DNA from 2 places in the Streptomyces sp. NPDC023573 genome. Region 2 is predicted to be linked to the other one. Evidence: predicted binding sites of a transcription regulator. Region 2 holds the regulator's gene; the other holds the start of a gene.
What was found. The regulator HrcA, encoded in region 2, represses chaperone genes, less so after heat shock. The targets are predictions, from matches to a motif close to TTNGCACTCNGNNNNNCNGAGTGCNAA.

Region 1 (8,678 bases), on a different contig from region 2:
TGAGTTCCCGGCGCGGAGCCGGTCTACCTTGCACAGCGAACGACGACGTTCCTCGTGCGAGGAGAGAGACCATGCAGAAGATCAGGCCCTGTCTGTGGTTCGACAACCAGGCCCAGGAAGCGGCGGAGTTCTACGTCTCGGTGTTCGGCGGGGACTCCCGCATCGAGGACGTCACCTACTGGAACGAGGGTTCCCCGCAGGCGGGCTCGGTGCTGACCGTCGGCTTCGTGCTCGCCGGCCAGGAGTACCTCGGCCTCAACGGCGGCCCCGAGTTCACCTTCAGCGAGGCCGTCTCGCTCAGCGTGGACTGTGCCGACCAGGACGAGGTCGACACCCTGTGGACGAAGCTCACCGAGGGCGGTGAGGAGAGCATGTGCGGGTGGCTGAAGGACAGGTACGGCCTGTCCTGGCAGATCGTCCCGCGCGCGCTGCCCGAGCTGCTCGCCGATCCCGACCGGGCCAAGGCGGACCGCGTGATGAAGGCGATGACGGGCATGCGGAAGCTGGACGTCCAGGCCCTGCGGGACGCCTGAGGAGCGCGGCGCCGCACGCCGTGCGCGGGCGGGGGATCGGGCGCACCCTGGAAGCAGGATCCCCGGGAGGTGACCGACATGATGGAGACCACGGTCGGCTGGCACATCGAGCTGGAATTCGAGGAGGACACCCACCGGACCCGTGCGGCCGCGATGGTGCGGCTGGGCGACGGGACCGAGGTGCGGGCCCACGGGTACGCCAGCCGCCACCCCTCCGACGCGGAGCAGCCGAGGGTCGGCGAGGAGATCGCCGGCGCCCGTGCCCTCAACGAACTGGCGATGAAGCTGCTCACCAAGGCGCACGACGAGATCGACGAGGCGTCCGGCCGCACGTCGTACCCGCTGACCTGACCCGGACCGGACCCAGTGCCTGTCCCGCCCTCCTCGGCCGGGGTGCGCGCTCGGTAACCTCTGGGCCATGCCCAGTCGTTCACCGCTTCCGCCGCCTCCTCCGCCCGTGGAGATACGTACGTGGCCCGACCGCGACGCCCTGCTGAGAGACCGGGCGGTCGTCCTCGGCGAACTGGTGACGATGTTCATCGGACCGGGGCGGCTCGGAATCCTGTGGATGTGGGCGGGGATCGCCGCGCTCGGCTGGTCCCTGGCGGGTGCGGCGTTCCTCATGTTCGAGGACGCCTACGACACCCTCGGCGTGATTCCGGGGGTCATCTGCCTCGCCGTCGGCGCCGCCGTGCTGGTCCCGGCCGTCGTCCTCATGGCCGTGAACGTGACCAGGGACCTGCGGGTCCACCGCCTGCTCACACAGTGGGGCGCGCTGGACCGCGACCCGGAGGGGGACAGGCTCCTGCGCCGGCCCCGGGCGAGCCTCGCCTGGCTGCTGATGTCGTTCACGCTCTGCGCGGCGGGGCTGTTCGGCTGTGTGGCCGTCCCGGCGACCGCCAGGGCCGGCGAGGAGACGTACGGCCTGGTGGCCTGGCTGATGGGGCTCGGGTTCCTCGCCTGGGTGACGGGACTGGCCGGCCTCGTGAAGGCGTTCGCCCACCGTCGCTGGGTGCTGCGGATGCCGGCTGAACCGCCGCTGGTCAGGGCCGGCTGACCGGCTGCCCGACCAGCATCGTCGGCGCCCCGGCCACCCGCGTCAGGAAGACGGTGGCCGCGTGCGGCCCGTGGAGCTTCATCTTCCGGCGCAGCTCCTCCGGTTCGACGGCCGAGCCGCGCTTCTTCACGGTCAGCACGCCCACCTGGCGCTCCCTGAGCAGGGCTTTCAGCTTCTTCATGTTGAAGGGCAGCTGATCGGTGATCTCGTACGCGGCCGTGGCGTCGGACTCGTACGGCAGGTCGCTCGTGACGTACGCGATCGTCTCGTCGATCAGCCTGCCCTCGCACCGTTCCACGATGTCGGCCACCAGATGGGCGCGGATGACGGCCCCGTCCGGCTCGTACAGATAGCGGCCGACGGGACCGACCGGCGGGGCGGGGAGCGGGCCGTGGGAGGCGAGGGTCGTGCGGGACGGGAGCAGCGTGGCCCGGAAGGTGCCGGGTGCGAAGCCCTCGCCGAACCAGAGCACGGCCTCCTTCACATCGCCGCCGTCCGAGATCCACTCGGCCTCGGCGGCCGGTTCGATCGCCTCGTGAGGGACGCCGGGGGCGATCTTCAGCGCGGCGCGGGGGGCCTTCAGCGCGGCCCCGGTCGCCCAGGAGAGCGGCGGTGAATAGGCCTCCGGGTCGAAGATCCTGCCGCGCCCGCCGCGCCTGGCGGGGTCGACGAAGACCGCGTCGTAGGGGGAGGTGTCGACGTCCGTGACATCGGCGCACCGCACCTCGACGAGGTCCTGGAGGCCGAGCGCCTCGGCGTTGGCACGGGCGACCTCGGCGGTGAGCGGGTCCCGGTCCACCGCCAGGACCGGGATGCCCGCCCTGGCCAGGGCGATCGCGTCCCCGCCGATGCCGCAGCAGAGGTCGGCCACGCTCCGTACGCCGAGCTCCGCGAACCGCCCGGCCCGGTAGCCGGCTACCGAGGTGCGGGTCGCCTGCTCCACGCCGTCGGGGGTGAAGAACATGCGGTACGCGTCGGCCGGCCCGAACTTCGCCACCGCGCGCTGACGCAGCCGCGCCTGCCCGAGCGCCGCCGACACGAGGGCGGCGGGGTGTGTGCGGCGCAGCCGTGTCGCCGTCGCCAGCTCCCGGGCGGGGTCGTGGTCGCGCAGCTCGTCCAGGAGGGCCGTGCCCTCGGGGGTGCGGAGGGCGGCGAAGGCGGCGAGCGGGCCGGCGGGGTCGGCCTGACCGGCGGGGGGAAGGGCGTTCACCCGTCCATTGTGAGCCAGCCGGGGGACCCGGCGGGTCCCCCGGAGGTGTCGGCGGAGGCGGCCGGTGGCCCGGTGGCAGGATGCGGCGCCATGCAGCTAGTACGACAAAACGACAAGAAGGTCCCCAAGCGGCACAGACCGGTCTGCGCGGTCCTGGTCGCCCTGCTGGTCGGTGCCGCCGCCTCCGGGTGCGGCGACGGGGCGGACGAAGGTGCGGCCGGGCGGCAGGAGCCGGTGGCCGGGCAGCCGGGAGCCGCCGCCGCGCAGGCGGGCCCCGCCGCGGCCGAGGCGAAGGCGAAGGCCGAGGCCGAGCGGCTGAAGCGGTCGGTCGCCGCCCGTACCGCCGTCGCGAGGAAGTGGGGCCTGGCCAAGGTCCCGCTCGTCGCGCCGGCGCCGCCGGCCGAGAAGCCGCGCATCACCACCCGTAAGGGCTTCGAGGTCGAGGGCGGGGAGGATCTGCCGCCGGTCTTCACCACCGTGCCGACCGAGGAGCGGGTCGTCTTCCTGACGATGGACGACGGCGCGGAGAAGGACCCCGAACTGCTGCGGATGATGTCGGAGCTGGACATCCCGTACAGCGCCTTCCTCAGCGACTACGAAGTCAGCGACGACTACGGCTACTTCAAGGACATGCAGGCCCGGGGTGTCACCCTCAGCAACCACACGCTCAACCACCGCTATCTCCCGGGGCTCTCCCGGGAGGAGCAGCACCGGGAGATCTGCGGCTCGCAGGACAAGATCGAGAAGCACCTGGGGAAGCGGCCCACCCTCTTCCGCCCGCCGTACGGCAACTACAACGGCGACACCCTGCGCGTCGCCAGGTCCTGCGGCATCAAGGCCGTGCCCCTGTGGGCCGCCGAGGCGTTCCCCGACCACATGGAGTGGCGCGAGTGGGACCAGGACCTGCACCCCGGCGACATCATCCTCACCCACTTCCGGGGCCGTGAGGACTGGAACGGCTCCATGGCCGACATGATCCGCAACGTCATGAAGACGGTCACCGACAAGGGATACGCCGTGGCCAAGCTGGAGGACTACGTCTGACGGGCGGTCGTCCGCCGTACGGAACCCTGTGAAGATCTCCCGCGTTGTCCGGGCGTACGCCGGTCCGACGGCGCCACGCGAGGGTGGTGAATTGGCACTCCGCTTGACCGAGTGCTAATCGCGGCCATAGTGTCAGTGCTGGCACTCCCCGATGGAGAGTGCCAGCACAACCGCGCGACAGGGCAGGTCCGGCACCCGCGACGACGGATCGGTCTGGTCGCCACCCCACAGACTGTTAAACCCCGTGAGATCTCCGAAGGGGGAGACCGGATCGTGTCGACCACCAGCTCCAAGGTTGCGATCAAGCCGCTCGAGGACCGCATTGTGGTCCAGCCGCTCGACGCCGAGCAGACCACGGCTTCCGGCCTGGTTATTCCCGACACCGCCAAGGAGAAGCCCCAGGAGGGCGTCGTCCTGGCCGTGGGCCCGGGCCGCTTCGAGAACGGCGAGCGCCTTCCGCTCGACGTCAAGACCGGCGATGTCGTTCTGTACAGCAAGTACGGCGGCACCGAGGTGAAGTACAACGGCGAGGAGTACCTCGTCCTCTCGGCGCGCGACGTTCTCGCGATCGTCGAGAAGTAATTCACCTAACGTTTGCTTCTGTTCTGCGCCCCTGGCCCCCTGCGAGAAACTAGCCGGGCGGCGAGGGGCGCAGTTCGTTTGAGAGGACAGCTCAGCCCATGGCGAAGATTCTGAAGTTCGACGAGGACGCCCGTCGCGCCCTTGAGCGCGGCGTCAACAAGCTTGCCGACACGGTGAAGGTGACGATCGGTCCGAAGGGCCGCAACGTCGTCATCGACAAGAAGTTCGGCGCCCCCACCATCACCAACGACGGTGTCACCATCGCGCGCGAGGTCGAGCTCGACGACCCGTACGAGAACCTCGGTGCCCAGCTGGTGAAGGAGGTGGCGACCAAGACCAACGACGTAGCGGGTGACGGCACCACCACCGCCACCGTGCTCGCCCAGGCCCTCGTCCGCGAAGGCCTCCGCAACGTCGCCGCGGGCGCGTCCCCGGCCGCCCTGAAGAAGGGCATCGACGCCGCCGTGAAGGCCGTGTCCGAGGACCTCCTCGCGACCGCCCGCCCGATCGACGACAAGGCCGACATCGCCGCCGTGGCCGCGCTCTCCGCGCAGGACCCGCAGGTCGGCGAGCTCATCGCGGACGCGATGGACAAGGTCGGCAAGGACGGTGTCATCACCGTCGAGGAGTCCAACACCTTCGGTCTGGACCTCGAGTTCACCGAGGGCATGGCCTTCGACAAGGGCTACCTGTCCCCGTACATGGTGACCGACCAGGAGCGTATGGAGGCCGTCCTCGACGACCCGTACATCCTGATCCACCAGGGCAAGATCGGCTCCATCCAGGAGCTGCTCCCGCTGCTGGAGAAGGTCATCCAGGCCGGCGCCTCCAAGCCGCTCCTGATCATCGCCGAGGACGTCGAGGGCGAGGCGCTCTCCACCCTCGTCGTCAACAAGATCCGTGGCACCTTCAACGCCGTCGCGGTGAAGGCCCCGGGCTTCGGTGACCGCCGCAAGGCCATGCTCGGCGACATCGCCACCCTCACCGGTGCGACCGTCATCGCCGAGGAGGTCGGCCTCAAGCTCGACCAGGCCGGTCTGGACGTGCTGGGCACCGCCCGCCGCGTCACCGTCTCCAAGGACGACACGACCATCGTCGACGGCGGGGGCAACTCCGACGACGTCAAGGGCCGCGTCAACCAGATCAAGGCCGAGATCGAGTCCACGGACTCCGACTGGGACCGCGAGAAGCTCCAGGAGCGCCTCGCGAAGCTGGCCGGCGGCGTGTGCGTGATCCGCGTCGGTGCGGCCACCGAGGTGGAGCTCAAGGAGAAGAAGCACCGCCTGGAGGACGCCATCTCCGCGACCCGCGCCGCGGTCGAGGAGGGCATCGTCTCCGGTGGTGGCTCCGCTCTGGTCCACGCCGTCAAGGTCCTCGAGGGCAACCTCGGCAAGACCGGCGACGAGGCCACGGGTGTCGCGGTCGTGCGCCGCGCCGCCGTCGAGCCGCTCCGCTGGATCGCGGAGAACGCGGGCCTCGAGGGCTACGTCATCACCTCGAAGGTCTCCGAGCTCGACAAGGGTCAGGGCTTCAACGCCGCGACCGGCGAGTACGGCGACCTGGTGAAGGCCGGCGTCATCGACCCGGTCAAGGTCACCCGCTCCGCCCTGGAGAACGCCGCGTCCATCGCGTCGCTGCTGCTCACGACCGAGACCCTGGTCGTCGAGAAGCCGGCCGAGGAAGAGGCCGACGCCGGTCACGGCGGCCACGGCCACAGCCACTAGTACGGCTCCGCGGGACAGCGAGGCCCGGTACCCCCGTCGCGGGGGCACCGGGCCTCGGTGCGTTCTCCGTGCTCGCCTACTGAGGTCCGTAACTCCGGCCCGCGCGGGAGGTGACCCCGCCGAGGAGACTGCGGGGCGTCAGCTTCACCAGACCCATCAGCGCCTTGTAGCGCGGGTCCGGGACCGACACCGACCTGCCCCGGGCCAGGTCCTCCAGGGCCGCGGCCACCAGCTTGTCCGCGTCGAGCCACATCCAGTCCGGGATGTTGCCCGTCCCCATCCCGGCACGCTCGTGGAACTCGGTCCGTACGAAGCCCGGGCACAGCGCCATCAGCCGCACCCCCGAACCCGCGAGGTCCTTCGCCGCGCCCTGGGTGAACTGGACGACCCAGGCTTTCGACGCCCCGTACGTCCCGCGCGGCAGGAACGCCGCGACGGAGGCCACGTTGACCACCCCGCCGCGACCGCGCTCCCGCATCGAGCCGGCGGCGGCCGAGGTCAGCCGCAGCACCGCCTCGCAGTGGACCTTCAGCATCGTCAGCTCGTCGGCCACCGGGACATCCAGATAGCGGCCCTTGTTGCCGAAGCCCGCGTTGTTGACCAGCAGGTCGACAGGGCTCACACGGTCCGTCAGCCGTGCCGCGACCGCCTCGATCCCGCTGTCCGTGGACAGATCGGCGGTCAGCACCTCGGCCTCGATGCCGTGCCTGTCATGGAGCTCCGTGGCCTGGGCCCGCAGCCGTTCCGTGTCGCGGGCCACCAGCACCAGATTGTGCCCGTCACCCGCGAGCCGCCGCGCGAAGGCGGCCCCGATCCCCGCCGTCGCGCCCGTAATCAGTGCAGTCGTCATAGGCGGCACGTTAGCCGCCCCCCGCCCGGGCGGTGGACCCGGCTTCTTCCAGGTGAAGCCACCCCCTACCCCGGTAGCACCCCATGTCGGCCCCCGGGTATGACGCCCGGCGCGGTGTCGTCCTCGTACGTTCCACCCGTCGGTACGGAGAACATCACGAAAGGGCGGAACATGAGGCTACGCAGCGGCAAACGGCAGAAGGCGGACGACCGGCCGGAGGCCCCGGCCGCCACACCCGGTCTCGCCGTCGAACTGCGCGGTGTCCGCAGGCGTTACGGCCGCGGCCCCGGCACCGTGCACGCGCTCGCGGGCGTCGACCTCGCCCTTCCGCGCGGCACGTTCACCGCCGTCATGGGCCCGTCCGGGTCAGGGAAGTCCACCTTCCTGCAATGCGCCGCCGGGCTCGACCAGCCGTCGGACGGATCCGTGTACCTCGGTGGCACCGAGATCACCGGTATGAGCGAGAACCGGCTCACCGAACTCCGCCGCAGCCGCCTCGGCTTCGTCTTCCAGGCGTTCAACCTGCTGCCGTCGCTGACCGTGGAGCAGAACGTCCTGCTGCCCCTGCGCCTCGCCGGGCAGCGCCAGGACCGCCGCCGGGCGGCCGAGGTGCTCGCGCGGGTCGGGCTCGCCGACAAGGCGCGGCGCCGGCCCGGCGAGCTCTCCGGCGGCCAGCAGCAGCGCGTGGCCGTCGCCCGCGCCCTGGTCACGGGGCCTGACGTGATCTTCGCCGACGAGCCGACCGGAGCCCTCGACACCGGCACCGCCGCCGAGGTACTCGGCCTGCTCCGGCACGCGGTGGACACTCCCACCGGCTCCGGGCCCCACGCGGGCGGGGGGTACGCCCATGGCGCCACCGTCGTCATGGTCACCCACGACCCGGCCGCGGCCGCGTGGGCCGACCAGGTGCTGTTCCTCGCCGACGGCACCTTCGCCGGCGGCCTGGAGCGCGGTTCGGCGGAGCAGATCGCCGCGCGGATGGCGGCGCTGACCGCCCGCACGGGCGCGATGGCGGGGGCCGCCGCATGAGGCGCCCCACCGGACTCGCCCGCGCGGCCGTCCGCTTCAGGCCCGCGTCGTTCGCGGGCACGTTCGTCGCGCTGATGATGGCGGCGCTGATCGTCTCGGCCTGCGGAACCCTGCTGGAGACAGGCATCCGCGCCTCGGTGCCCGCGCAGCGGTACGCGAAGGCACCGGTCGTCGCGGCGGCCGACCAGTCCGCCCGGGTCGTCTCCGACACCGTCGACGGCCCCGAGGAATCCGCCTACCCGCTGCCGGACAAGGCGCGCGTCGACGTGGGCCTCGTGGCGAAGGCGGCCCGGGCGCCGGGCGCCGGGGCCGCGGTGCCGGACTCCACCTTCCCGGTGCGGCAGGACGGCGCGGCGCTCACCGGCCACGGCTGGGGATCGCACGCCTTCACCGGTGCCGCGCTGTCCGCCGGCACAGCGCCCCGAGCGGGCGAGGTCGTGCTCGGCGACGCCGCCGCCCGGGGCGCGAAGACCGGTGTGGGCGGCACCGTCACGCTCGAAACAGCCGCGGGCCGCGCGGACTTCCGGGTCTCCGGACTGGCCGGGCCCGGGACCGCCGGCGACACCACGGCCGCTGCCTATTTCGCCGACGCCGAGGCACCCACGCTGGCCGGGCACCCCGGCAAGGTCGACGCCATCGCCGTACTGGC
Region 2 (8,678 bases):
CGACTGAGCACCCGCCCGGCCCGTACGAGGCGGCCGGCGCGCCGGGCCTACCCCACCGGACAGTCCGCGCGGGTGAGCGGTGTCCGGTCGCCCGCGGCCCGGCCGCACACGACGCGGCTCTGCGCGTCCGGCCCTGGACGGGTGACCTCGACGATGTTCAGGCCGTGCACCTTCTGGTCGGCGTACGGGATCGTCCCCCGGAAGGTGATGGTCCCGGTCGGCATGTCGTGCAGGGCCACCGAGTAGAGCGTCGCCCAGGTCTCCGCCGCGCTCTGCGGGTTGTCGCTGCGGGTCGCGGCCGCGTAGAGGGCGGCCGTGGCCTGGTAGGAGATCACGGTCTGCCCGCTGGCGAACAGCCTGTCCTCGTACGGGCGCACCTTCGGCAGCGCCGGCAGCCGCTGCCCCTCGGGAAGCAGCGCTTCCAGGGCCTTGCGGGAGTCCTCGTAGAACGCCCGGCCGCCGCCCTGGCTCATGGGCGCGAGGGCGCCGTAGTAGAGCGTGACCTTGTCCGCGAGCTTCGTCGAGTCGTCGAAACGCGCCTTGGTCAGGTCGTCCCCGGTGAAGACCGTCATCTTCTTGTCCGAGCAGCCCGCGGTCTGTCCGAGGCCGGACATCAGCGTGTTGACGTCCTCGACCCGGCCGGCGAAGTAGAGCGCGTCGGGCACGCGTTCCGCCCCGCAGATCGCGTGCAGGGGTGCGTCGAGGTTCGCGGAGCCGCCGTCCTTGGACAGGGAGTACTGGGTGTCGGAGGCCACGGTGAAGCCGGACTCCTTCAGCATCTCCAGACCGACCCTGCGCTGCTCGGTGGTGTAGCGGTCCTTGTCCTCGTTGCCCACCTTCCTGGACAGGACGACGGCCTGCGGATCGTCCAGCCCGTCCGCCAGCCGGCCCGCGATCAGCCCGAGGGCGTCCGCCTGCTCCTCGTCGGTCGCGGACGTGCCGAAGTAGTTCGGGTACTCACGGGCCAGTTCGCTGCCGGAGTTCGTGCTGTCCACCACGGGCAGTCCCGCGCGCTGGAGGAGTCCGGTGGCCTCGGCGCTCTCCGTGGTGTTGCGGCCGAGGCCGACCACACCGACGACGGAGGAGTCCCGGCGGGCGACCTCGATGATCTTCCCGACCGCGGTCGTCTGCCGCAGCATGTCCTGGCCGCCGTTGGCCGTCAGGACCCGGAGCTTGACGGAACGATTCGCCGTGTCGTTGACGAACCGCTGGTGGAGATAGACGCCGGTCAGCTCCTCCAGGCCCTTGCGGGTGTCCTCCCGGTTCTTGTCGGTGCCGGTGAGCGGGCCCGCGTAGACGACCGTGACACGCGGTTCGCCCGGCCCGATGGAGGCGTTCTGCTCCCGTATCGCCTGCTCGATCCGTTCGAAGGTGACGCCCTTGCCCACCCCGTTCAGCGGGAGGCTGTTGCCCTCGGCGAAGCGCACCTCGGGGACCGTCGCCACCCCGATGCACTCCTTGACACCTCCAGGACCGGTCAGCCTGACCGCGTCGGTGCTGACGCCGACGAGCGGGCCGTAGCAGTACTTCTCCTTCAGGTGCTCGCTCCACAGGAAGGTCCCCAGCAGCGCGCCGACCAGCGCGAGGGCGACGGTCGTCCTCGACATCACCCACCAGGCCCAGGTCCGGCGGACCCGATGGGTGACGAGCTGGGCGTGGGCGTACTCATGGGTCAGCTGGCCGGTGGACAGCGGCAGCCGCAGCACCCAGGCCAGCGTCACGGCCGCCGCCGGCGCCTGGCCGACACTCAGGTCGTCGACCCAGCTCTCGTACCGGGCGCGCGCGCCCGACCTGACGCCGGCGGGCACGGACGGCTCCGGAGGCAGCGGCGGGGTGTGCCGCATGATCCGGTCGGCGGGCAGCGAGGCCAGGAGCAGCAGCGGATCCACCTCGCTGCGCCGTGACCGCACGTTGTTGACGGCGTTGATCAGCAGGATGCCGCCGTTGTCGTGGGTGGCGGTCGGCAGGAAGACCACCGGCGGGACGGTGCGCTTGCCGCGCCTCCAGTCCAGGGCGTGCGGCCGGTAGTTGTCCAGCAGGTCCTCCAGCAGCGCCTGGACCCGGAGCTCCAGGTGGAACTGGCGCGCGTGCTCGTCGCCCGTCCCCGCGTCGGCCACCCGTTCCGCGACGGCGGCCGCCCGTGCCCGGATCACCCGCCACGAACCGCTGGGGGAGAACCACGACCAACCGTCGGAGGGGTACGCGGTGCTGGACGCGGCCAGTGAGGACGTGGTCGCGAGCCATCGGCTGGCCCGGCGCAGCCACAGCAGCGGCGGCGCCGACGTGGTCACCAGGCGTACGACCGCCAGGCCGAGCAGGGCCGAGGCGGCGACCAGCGCCGTCAGCACCCAGCCGATCTCCCCCAGCAGCACGCTGAGCACCGCGATGAAGACGGCCCCGACGAAGGTCTCCGGACGGATCGAGGCGCGCAGCGAGTCCCACCAGTTGGAGCCGCCCGACCGGCTCGCCCGCCACCGCAGGCTGCCCAGCTGTTCCAGGATCCGTTCGTCGCGCTCTCGGGGGGATCTGACGTCCTGCTGTGCGACGACCGTCGCCGTGGCCTGCTCGATGGCGGCGAGCAGCCGGGAGCGGGGAAACGTGAAGGGCTTGTACTGCGAGGTGCCCCGGGTCTCCCAGGGCCGCTCGGTGAGGGTGCGGACCATGGAGAGGGCCGCCTCGTACGGGGTGGTGCCGTGGCCGTCGAGCAGCTTCACCGGGACCCGGCGCAGCTGGTTCGCCCGGTGGACCTGATGGACGATGCGCTCGACCCTGTCGTCGATCTCCGTACCGGCGGCGGCGTCCTCCGCCTGTGCCACGACCAGGGGCATCACGGGCCGGTTGACCCGGTACTGGTCGATCAGCTCCTGCATGAGGTGGAAAACGGCGGAGGCCGCCTCGTTGTCCGCGCTGTCCCGCCACACTTCACGCGTCATCCGCCCCGTGCCTTCCCCTGTGCCGGGCCTTGCCGTCACCTCTCAATAACGGATGGTGCGTGTGCGGCGCAGGTGTTCGCGGGGATCGATACCTGATCCTCTTCAACGCTCCCGGGACATCAGGAAGGAAGGGTGACGAAGTCGATCAATTCCTCGACGCGGCCCAGAAGCTGCGGTTCCAGGTCCTTGTACGAGCCGACCCTGGAAAGGATGTGCTGCCAGGCCGCACCGGTGTTCTCCGGCCAGCCCAGCGCACGGCACACGCCCGTCTTCCAGTCCTGACCGCGCGGAACCGCCGGCCACCCGGGGATGCCCACGGACGACGGCTTCACGGCCTCCCAGACGTCGATGTACGGGTGCCCCACCACCAGCACGTCCGCGTCGGTGACCTGGGCGGCGATCCGGGACTCCTTGGAACCGGGCACCAGATGGTCGACCAGGACACCGAGCCGGGCGTCCGGACCGGGCGCGAACTCGCGCACGATCGCCGGGAGGTCGTCGACGCCCTCCAGGTACTCCACGACCACGCCCTCGATGCGCAGGTCGTCGCCCCACACCCGCTCGACGAGCTCGGCGTCGTGCCGCCCCTCCACATAGATCCGGCCCGCCCGGGCGACCCTCGCCCGCGCCCCGGGCACCGCCACCGAACCGGAGGCCGTACGCGCGGGCCGGGCGGGACCGGCGGCCGACGGGCGCACCAGGGTGACACCCCGGCCCTCCAGCAGGAAGCCGCGCGGCTCCATCGGGAAGACCCGGTGCTTGCCGAAGCGGTCCTCCAGGGTGACCGTCGGCCCCTGGGCCGTCTTCTCACACCGGATCACCGCCCCGCAGAAGCCGGTGACGGCCTCCTCGACCACCAGACCGGGCTCGGCGGGGACCTCGGGGGCGGGGGCGGACTTCTTCCACGGCGGGGTCAGATCCGGCTGGTAGCTGCGCATGGCAGCACGATAATCGGGGCAGCGTTCACGACACGCCGAACCGGACCGCCAGGTGCTCACGCTGCGCCCGGACGAACGCCGCGTCCACCACCGCCCCGTGCCCCGGCACGTACAGCGCGTCCTCGCCACCCAGCTCCAGCAGCCGGTCCAGCGCGGCCGGCCAGTGGGAGGGGACCGCGTCCCGGCCCGCCTGCGGTTCGCCGGACTCCTCGACCAGATCGCCGCAAAGCACCACGACGGGCGAGCCCGGTACCAGCACCACGAGGTCGTGGCCGCTGTGACCGGGCCCCACATTGGCCAGCAGCACCTGGAAGCCGCCGCCGAGATCGAGCGTCCACTCGCCGCTCACCTGGTGCCGCGGGGCCACCAGGGCGTCCGTGGCCGCCGTGGCGTCCGCCTCGCTCATCCCGTGCCGCAGCGCGTCGGCGCGCAGCTCCTCGGCACCCCGCCCCAGCAGCTCCGCCGTGCCGACCGCCCCGTAGACCTCCGCCCCGGAGAAGGCGGCGGTGCCCAGCACATGGTCGAAGTGCGGATGGCTCAGTGCGATATGCGTCACCCTGCGGCCCAGCAGGCCCTCGGCCTGGGTGCGCAGTCCGGCCCCCTCGCGGAGCGTCGCGCCGGTGTCGTAGAGCAGCGCACCGTCCGGCCCCGCCACCAGCGCGGCGGTCGCGTCCCAGACGGGGAGGCGCCGCCGCCCCGTAGCGTTGCCCAACCGCTCCCAGCCGAACTCTTCCCAAGAGACGTCCATACGACGACGCTATCGGCAACGACCTGCGCGGTCCCACGACGGCGTGGCCGGTCGCCCTTGCCCCGGGCCCACCCCGCCCCCGTACACTGACCGGGGGGATTGCTGGCACTCGAACGCACAGAGTGCCAGGCAGACGCCGAAGAACCACAGCTGGAGGTGTGCGCGGTGCTCAGCGAACGCAGACTCGAAGTGCTGCGCGCCATCGTTCAGGACTATGTCGGCACCGAGGAGCCCGTCGGCTCCAAGGCGCTCACGGAGCGGCACAGCCTCGGGGTCTCCCCGGCGACTGTCCGCAACGACATGGCGGTGCTGGAGGACGAGGGCTTCATCGCCCAGCCTCACACGAGTGCGGGGCGCATTCCGACGGACAAGGGCTACCGTCTCTTTGTCGACAAGCTCGCGGGCGTCAAGCCCCTGTCGTCGCCGGAGCGCAGGGCCATTCAGAATTTCCTCGACGGCGCGGTCGACCTCGACGACGTCGTGGGCCGCACGGTCCGGCTGCTCGCGCAGCTGACCAGGCAGGTCGCCGTCGTGCAGTACCCCTCGCTGACCCGGTCGACGGTCCGGCACGTGGAGCTGCTGTCGCTGGCTCCGGCCCGCCTGATGCTCGTCCTGATCACGGACACGGGCCGGGTCGAACAGCGTATGATCGACTGTCCCGCGCCGTTCGGTGACACCTCGCTGGCGGATCTGCGGGCCCGGCTCAACAGCCGGGTCGTCGGACGACGCTTCGCGGACGTCCCGCGGCTGGTGCAGGACCTGCCGGAGTCCTTCGAGACCGAGGACCGGGGAACCGTATCGACGGTCCTCTCCGTCCTCCTCGAGACTCTGGTCGAAGAAACGGAGGAGCGGCTGATCATCGGCGGCACCTCCAATCTCACCCGTTTCGGGCACGACTTCCCTGTGATGATCCGGCCGGTGCTGGAGGCATTGGAGGAGCAGGTCGTGCTGCTGAAGCTGCTCGGTGAGGCAACGGACTCAGGCATGACCGTACGGATCGGGCACGAGAACGCCCACGAGGGCCTCAACTCCACGTCCGTCGTCGCGGTCGGCTACGGTTCGGGCGACGAGGCAGTCGCCAAACTCGGCGTGGTCGGACCGACCCGCATGGACTACCCCGGAACGATGGGAGCGGTACGCGCAGTGGCACGTTACGTCGGACAGATCCTGGCGGATTCGTAAGTGGCCACGGACTACTACGCCGTACTAGGCGTGCGCCGCGACGCATCTCAGGACGAGATCAAGAAGGCATTCCGTCGGCTCGCCCGCGAGCTGCACCCGGATGTCAACCCGGATCCGAAGACCCAGGAGCGGTTCAAGGAGATCAACGCCGCTTACGAGGTTCTGTCGGACCCGCAGAAGAAGCAGGTCTACGACCTCGGTGGCGACCCGCTGTCCCAGTCGGGCGGCGGCGGTGGCGCTGGAGGGTTCGGAGCCGGCGGCTTCGGCAACTTCAGCGACATCATGGACGCGTTCTTCGGCAACGCCGCACAGCGCGGGCCCCGTTCGCGGACCCGTCGCGGCCAGGACGCCATGATCCGCCTGGAGATCGACCTCAACGAGGCGGCCTTCGGCACGACCAAGGACATCCAGGTCGACACGGCGGTCGTCTGTACGACCTGCAGTGGCGAGGGCGCCGCACCCGGCACCTCCGCGCAGACCTGTGACATGTGCCGCGGCCGTGGCGAGGTCTCCCAGGTCACGAGGTCCTTCCTCGGCCAGGTCATGACCTCGCGGCCCTGCCCGCAGTGCCAGGGCTTCGGCACGGTCGTGCCGACCCCCTGCCCCGAGTGCGCCGGTGACGGCCGCATCCGCTCGCGGCGCACCCTCACCGTGAAGATCCCCGCCGGTGTCGACAACGGCACCCGGATCCAGCTCGCGGGCGAGGGCGAGGTCGGCCCCGGCGGCGGCCCCGCCGGCGACCTGTACGTCGAGATCCACGAGGTCTCGCACGCCGTGTTCCAGCGGCGCGGCGACGACCTGCACTGCACGGTCACCATCCCGATGACGGCCGCGGCGCTCGGCACCCAGGTGCCGCTGGAGACGCTCGACGGGCTGGAGGAGATCGACATCAGGCCGGGCACCCAGTCCGGCCAGTCGGTCCCGCTGCACGGGCGCGGCATCACGCACCTGCGTGGCGGCGGGCGCGGCGACCTGATCGTGCACGTCGAGGTCCTGACCCCGACGAAGATGGACCCCGAGCAGGAGCGCCTCCTGCGGGAGCTGTCCAAGCTGCGTGGCGAGGAGCGGCCCACCGGTCAGTTCCAGCCCGGGCAGCAGGGGCTCTTCTCCCGTCTGAAGGACGCCTTCAACGGCCGCTGAACCCTGTCACCGCACCGCCCGCCGGTCCCGTACCGGCGGGCGGTGCGGTGCGTGCGGTGGTCCTCCGCCGTGCGAAAGGGGCTGATTCGGCACGGTCCGCGGGACGTGGCACGATGCGGGCATGTCCTTGGCGCTGACCGATCTCTGCCGGTACCCGATCGTGCAGGCCCCGATGGCGGGAGGCGTCTCCCGCCCGGAGCTGGCCGCCGCCGTCTCCGAGGCCGGAGGGCTCGGTTTCCTCGCCGCCGGCTACAAGACGGCGGACGGGATGTACAACGAGGTCGAGCAGCTCAGGCGGATGACCGGCAGGCCCTTCGGCGTCAACCTCTTCATGCCCCAGCCGCTGGTCGCCGACCCCAGCGCCGTCGAGGTCTACCGCGAGCAGCTCGCCGGTGAGGCCTCCTGGTACGAGACCCCGCTCGGCGACCCGGACTCCAGCGGCGACGACGGTTACGAGGCCAAGATCGCGATCCTGCTGGAGGATCCGGTCCCGGTGGTGTCCTTCACCTTCGGCTGCCCCACACGCGAGGTCCTCGACGCGTTCGCCGCCGCCGGCACGTTCACCGTCGTCACGGTCACCTCGGCCCAGGAGGCGCGCAACGCCAGGTGGGCGGGCGCGGGCGCGGTCTGTGTGCAGGGCACCGAGGCGGGCGGCCACCAGTCCACGCACCGGGACGACCCGCAGGGCGGTCTCTCCGGCACCGGGCTCCTCGCCCTGGTCACCGAGGTCCGCGAGTCCGTGCCGCTGCCGGTCGTCGCGGCCGGCGGGCTGATGCGCGGTTCCCAGATCACGGCCGTCCTGGCGGCCGGAGCCGACGCCGCCCAGCTCGGCACGGCGTTCCTGCCGTGCCCGGAGTCCGGAGCCCACCCGCTGCACAAGCAGGCCCTGACCAACCCGCTGTTCGTGACCACGGCCCTGACCCGGGCCTTCTCCGGCCGCCCCGCGCGTGGACTGGTCAACCGGTTCGTGCGGGAACACGGGCCGTACGCCCCCGCCGCCTACCCGCAGGTGCACCAGCTGACCGGCGGACTGCGCAAGGCCGCGGCGAAGACCGGGGACGCCCAGGGCATGGCCCTGTGGGCGGGCCAGGGACACCGGATGGCACGCGAGCTGCCCGCCGGGGAGCTCGTGGGCCTGCTCGCCGCCGAAACGGAAGCCGCGCGTGCGGCAGTGAGTGTGAGGAGTGCCCGGTGACGGCACCAGTCTTCGTCGTCGATCAGCTGCCCGCCGGGCCGGAGTTCGTCCTGGACGGCCCCGAGGGACGGCACGCCGTGTCCGTGAAGCGGCTGAACCCCGGGGAGGACGTCGTCCTGACCGACGGGCGGGGCCGCTGGGCGGAAGGCGTCGTACGGGCGGCCGAGGGCAAGGACCGGCTCGTGGTGGCCGGCCTCACGAGCGTCCACGAGGAGGACGGGCCCGCGCCCCGCATCACCGTCGTCCAGGCGCTGCCCAAGGGTGACCGCGGCGAGCTCGCCGTGGAGACGATGACCGAGACGGGCGTCGACGCGATCGTGCCCTGGCAGGCCGCGCGCTGCATCACGCAGTGGAAGGGCGACCGTGGTCTCAAGTCCCTCGCCAAGTGGCGCACGACCGCGCGCGAGGCGGGGAAGCAGTCGCGCCGGGTGCGTTTCCCCGAGGTCGCGGAGGCCATGACGACCAAGCAGGTCGCCGCCCTGCTGGCGGGGGCGGACTTCGCGGGCGTGCTGCACGAGGACCGGGACAGCGGCAGCGAGCCG

Region 1: groES (co-chaperone GroES) is a predicted target of HrcA. The motif match lies at 3,936-3,962, and genes of this name have one in related genera.

The regions. Positions count from the first base shown of each region.
Region 1 covers NZ_JBVHKB010000002.1:343,068-351,745, reverse strand. The annotation lists gene ACZ32T_RS08050 (VOC family protein) at 72-533, shown strand; gene ACZ32T_RS08045 (DUF1876 domain-containing protein) at 612-884, shown strand; gene ACZ32T_RS08040 (hypothetical protein) at 952-1,590, shown strand; gene ACZ32T_RS08035 (THUMP-like domain-containing protein) at 1,577-2,800, opposite strand; gene ACZ32T_RS08030 (polysaccharide deacetylase family protein) at 2,891-3,844, shown strand; gene groES (co-chaperone GroES) at 4,118-4,426, shown strand; gene groL (chaperonin GroEL) at 4,525-6,150, shown strand; gene ACZ32T_RS08015 (SDR family NAD(P)-dependent oxidoreductase) at 6,227-7,000, opposite strand; gene ACZ32T_RS08010 (ABC transporter ATP-binding protein) at 7,172-8,029, shown strand; gene ACZ32T_RS08005 (ABC transporter permease) at 8,026-8,678, shown strand, end outside.
Region 2 covers NZ_JBVHKB010000001.1:828,977-837,654, reverse strand. The annotation lists gene hemW (radical SAM family heme chaperone HemW) at 1-7, shown strand, start outside; gene ACZ32T_RS03825 (type 1 periplasmic-binding domain-containing protein) at 48-2,933, opposite strand; gene ACZ32T_RS03820 (DUF3097 domain-containing protein) at 3,053-3,871, opposite strand; gene ACZ32T_RS03815 (MBL fold metallo-hydrolase) at 3,897-4,619, opposite strand; gene hrcA (heat-inducible transcriptional repressor HrcA) at 4,785-5,801, shown strand; gene dnaJ (molecular chaperone DnaJ) at 5,802-6,941, shown strand; gene ACZ32T_RS03800 (nitronate monooxygenase) at 7,063-8,136, shown strand; gene ACZ32T_RS03795 (16S rRNA (uracil(1498)-N(3))-methyltransferase) at 8,133-8,678, shown strand, end outside.